2 regions of the Bradyrhizobium sp. SZCCHNRI2009 genome follow, and region 1 is predicted to be linked to the other one. Evidence: predicted binding sites of a transcription regulator. Region 1 holds the regulator's gene; the other holds the start of a gene.
What was found. The regulator PhoB, encoded in region 1, activates phosphate uptake and scavenging genes when phosphate is short. The targets are predictions, from matches to a motif close to TGTCATNNANCTGTCAT.
Positions count from the first base shown of each region.

Region 2: the regulator PhoB is predicted to act here: its motif matches at 1,204-1,220, upstream of QX041_RS21030 (alkaline phosphatase D family protein).

Region 1 covers NZ_JAUEUH010000004.1:139,526-141,924, forward strand. The annotation lists gene phoU (phosphate signaling complex protein PhoU) at 1-599, shown strand, start outside; gene phoB (phosphate regulon transcriptional regulator PhoB) at 616-1,323, shown strand; gene QX041_RS15800 (trypsin-like serine protease) at 1,471-2,399, shown strand, end outside.
Region 2 covers NZ_JAUEUH010000005.1:581,370-583,768, forward strand. The annotation lists gene QX041_RS21025 (TAXI family TRAP transporter solute-binding subunit) at 1-1,151, shown strand, start outside; gene QX041_RS21030 (alkaline phosphatase D family protein) at 1,291-2,399, shown strand, end outside.

The sequences.
Region 1 (2,399 bases):
TGCGGCGCGACATCGCGCTCGGCCAGAAGGTGGTCGCCACCGACGCCGAGGTCGACAAGCTGCAACGCATCATCGAGGAGCGCGCCGTTCTTACCATCGCCCGGCGACAGCCGATGGCGGTCGACCTGCGTGAGATCGTCGGCGCGATGCGCGTGGCGACCGATCTGGAGCGTATCGGTGATCTCGCCAAGAACATCGGCAAGCGCGTCGCGGCGCTGGAGAGCGACTTCCATCCGCTGAAGCTGATCCGCGGGCTCGAGCACATGACCGATCTCGTGCAGTCGCAGGTCAAGACGGTGCTGGACGCCTATGCCGCGCACGATTTGCCGGCCGCGATGACGGTGTGGAAGGGCGATGAGGAAGTCGATGCCATCTGCACCTCGCTGTTCCGCGAGCTCCTGACCTACATGATGGAGGATCCGCGCAACATCTCGTTCTGCATCCACCTGATGTTCTGCGCCAAGAACATCGAGCGCATCGGCGATCACGCGACCAACATCGCCGAGACGGTGTTCTATATGATCGAAGGCCAGCAGATCATGGACAAGCGCCCGAAGGGCGACATGACGAGCTTCGCATCGACGATCCCCGGCAACTGAGAGAGACGGTTCAGACATGGGCGCCCGAATTCTGGTGGTGGAGGACGAGGAGGCGCTGACGACGCTGCTGCGCTACAACCTCGAGGCCGAAGGCTACGAGGTCGAGACCGTGGCGCGCGGCGACGAAGCCGACACGCGCCTGAAGGAGCGTGTTCCCGATCTCGTCGTGCTCGACTGGATGCTGCCGGGCCTGTCCGGCATCGAGCTGTGCCGCCGCCTGCGGGCGCGGACCGAGACCCGGCAGTTGCCGATCATCATGCTCACCGCACGCGGCGAGGAGAGCGAGCGCGTGCGCGGCCTCGCGACCGGCGCCGACGACTACATCGTCAAGCCGTTCTCGGTGCCGGAGCTTCTGGCGCGGGTGAAAGGCCTGTTGCGGCGGGCGAGTCCGGAGCGGCTGGCGACCGTGCTGTCCTATGGCGACATCGAGCTCGACCGCGAGAAGCGCCGCGTGGCGCGCTCTGGGCGGCCGATCGATCTCGGCCCGACCGAATACCGCCTGCTCGAGTTCTTCCTGGAGCATCCCGGCCGCGTGTTCAGCCGCGAGCAGCTGCTCGACAGTGTCTGGGGCCGCGACATCTACATCGACGAGCGCACCGTCGACGTCCATATCGGCCGCCTGCGCAAGCTGCTCAATCCCGGCCGCGAGCAGGACCCGATCCGCACCGTTCGCGGCGCCGGTTATGCGCTCGATGATCGCTTCGCCAAGAGCGAGCAGGTGTAAGGGGCGATCCGGCGTGAGGACGCAGCAGGTGTGAGGCGCGAGGCGGCCCGATTGAGGAGATCGCGGTCCGCTTTCCGCCACGCCGCCGCCGTCTTGATCGTGTCTGCTTCGTGGCCCGTCACGATGTTTCGGTCCCAGCGGACGCCCTTGATCAAGACCATCATCATATCTCTTGCCGTGCTGCTCGGCGGCGCGGCGGGCGCCACGGCCGCCGAGCTCGAAGACGCGGTCGCGGCGGCAGGCAACGGGCAGCATGCGGCGGCGATGCGACGGCTGCTGCCGCTGGCCGCCAAGGGCGATGCGCGGGCGCAGTTCGACGTCGGCTTCATGCACGCCTTCGGCTGGGGCCAACCGCGCAACCCCGCCGAGGCGCTGGCGTGGTACCGCAAGGCCGCCGATCAGGGGCTCGCCGTCGCGCAACACTATCTCGGCATCGCCTACGTCAACGGCGAAGGTGTTGCGAGCAATTACGGCGAAGCCGGCCGCTGGTTCAGCCGCGCCGCGGCGCAGGGCTTCGCCCAGTCGCAATACATGCTCGGCCTGATGCTGCTCGACGGCCGCGGTGTGAAACAGGACGTCGTGCAGGGCTATGCCTGGCTGGTGATGGCGGGCCGTAGCGGCGTGCGATCGGCCGGCCGCGACGTGCAGCGGGTCAAGTTGACCGAGCCGCAGCGCGTCCAGGCTCAGACTGCCATTGCGGCCTGGCGGCCGAAGCCGGAATCGGCGGAGGCCGGCATCGCCGCTCCGCGTCCGGAGCAACTGCTCGGGCTCGACCGTCACATCGGCGAGGTCGTCGATCCCACCTCGTGGCCGGCGTCGTCGATCGGCGTCGTCACCGTCGCGCAATACTCGACCGGCGGCTGGTGCACCGGCACGCTGGTCGCGCCGCGCGTCGTGCTCACCGCGGCGCATTGCGTGTTCAACGGCGTGGCGCAGGTCAGCCCCGGCAACGTCCGCTTCCTGGCCGGCATGAACAGGGGCACGCCGGCGGCATCGTCGGTCGCCGACAAGCTGATCGTGGCGCCCGATTTCGTCCCGACCCGGCACGACAGGTGGTCGCTCGACCGCTCGCCCGC
Region 2 (2,399 bases), on a different contig from region 1:
AGGGCGCCGCACAGAGCGCGCAGGCGCTGGCCGCAGGCAAGGTTGATCTCGCGATCGTCCGGGGTGACCTCGAGGTCCCAAAGAACGCGCAGGCCGTGGCGACGCTGCGCAAGAACGTCGCCGTGCTCTGGGTGCCTCCGGGCGGCAAGGGCAAGGGTCGCAAGGGCGCCAAGATCACCAAGATCTCCCAGCTCGCGGGCCACAAGGTCGGCATCATCGGTCGGACCCCGGCGAACGCCAATTTGCTGAAGGTGATCCTGCATCAGTACGGCGTCGACGCCAGCAAGGTCGAGATCGTCCAAGTCCCGATCACCGAGGCCGCCGAAGCCGTGCGCAACCAGCGGGCGGACGTCTATCTTGCGGCCGGACCCATCAATAGCAAGATCACGGCGGATGCGATCGCCGCTGCCACCAAGGACGGCGGCACGCCGACCTTCCTGGCGATCGATTCGGCCGAAGCGATCGCGCAGAACCACCCCGAATATGAATCGACCGAAATTCCCGCCGGCGCGTTTGGCGGCTCGCCCGATCGTCCCGAGGACGAGGTGAAGACCATCAGCTTCAACCACCACATCGTGGCGCGCAAAGGCCTGTCGGATTCGACAGTGTCCGCGTTCACCCATCAGCTGTTTTCGGTGCGCCAGCAATTGCTGTCGGAGTTCCCGCTGGCTGCCAAGATCGAGACCCCCGACACCGACAAGGACGCCGCGATTCCGGCGCATCCCGGCGCGGCGGCGTTCATCAACGGCGAGGAGAAGACCTTCCTCGACCGCTACAGCGACTACATCTGGTGGGGCCTGATGGCGCTTTCGGCGATGGGTTCGGCCGGTGCGTGGTTCGCCGGCTATCTCAAGCGCGACGAACGCACCATCAACACCTCGCTGCGCGATCGTCTGCTGGAGATGATCACGATCGCGCGCAAGAGCGATTCGACCGAGGAGCTCGACCAGCTGCAGAGCGAGGCCGACGAGATCCTGCGCAACACGCTGACCTGCTTCGAGGACGGTGCAATCGAGCACGCGGCGTTGACCGCGTTCAACATCGCGCTCGAGCAGTTCCACAACGCGGTGGCCGATCGCAAGCTCATCCTGATGAGCATGCCCGCCAATCTGCAGCGAACCGGCGCGCAGTTGCGTGCCGCCGGCACCTGAGGGCGGACCATGTTCGCCCTGCGGCCGCGTCACGCGCTGTCCACGGCGCGATTGTAATTCCAGCGTCATCAATCTTTTCTAGGTCTGCCGGGCCGTGGCTCGCGCCGGCTCCCACGCGCGATCCGACCAGGAGATCCGCATGACGCTTCGCATTCCTCGATCGCACACAGCCCTGTCCCGCCGCCGCTTCCTGTCGACGGCCGCCGCAGCCGGCGTCACGACGCTGGCGATGCCCTATCTGAGCCGCGCCGCCGACCGGCCGCAGATCACGCATGGCGTGCAGTCCGGCGACGTCGGCATGGATGGTGGCGTGGTCTGGGCGCGCGCGGACCGGCCGTCGCAGATGCTGGTCGAGGTGGCGACCACCGAATCGTTCAAGGACGCGCGTACGCTGCCTCCGATTGCCGCGCTTCCGGAAAGCGACTTCACGGCCAAGATGCTGATCGACGGCCTTCCGAGCGGCCAGGACATCTTCTACCGTGTCAAGTTCCGGGACTTGTCGCATACCGCCGTCGAAAGCGAGGCCGTGGCCGGCCGCTTCCGCACCGCGCCAGGCAACAAGCGCGACGTCTCGTTCGTCTGGGGCGGCGACGTGGCTGGGCAGGGCTGGGGCATCAATCCCGATGATGGCGGCATGTTCACCTTCTCGACGATGAAGAAGCACCGCCCGGACTTCTTCCTGCACTCCGGCGACACCATCTACGCCGACGGTCCGATCAAGTCCGAGGTGAAGCTGCCGGACAACAAGGTGTGGAAGAACCTCACCGTGGAAGAGAAGGCCAAGGTCGCCGAGACGCTCGACGAATTCCGTGCCGCCCACAAATACAATTTCCTCGACGAGAACGTTCGCGCCTTCAATGCCGAGGTGCCGATCTTCGTGCAGTGGGACGATCACGAGGTCACCAACAACTGGTCGGCCTCCAAGGAGCTGCCCGCCGCCTACAAGGAGCGCAACATCCAGTTGCTCGCGGCCCGCGCGGCGCGCGCCTTCCACGAGATGTATCCGATGCGCGAGAGCATCATCGAGCCGGGCCGAGTCTATCGCACCATCAACTATGGCCCGCATCTCGACGTGTTCGTGCTCGACGAGCGCAGCTACCGCGGCGCCAACGGTCCCAATCTCGAGGACAAGTATGGTCCGGCGTCCTACTTCATCGGGCCGGAGCAGATGCGCTGGTTGAAGCAGGCGCTGCTCAATTCCCGCGCGACCTGGAAGGTGATCGCCTCCGACATGCCGCTCAGCATCAT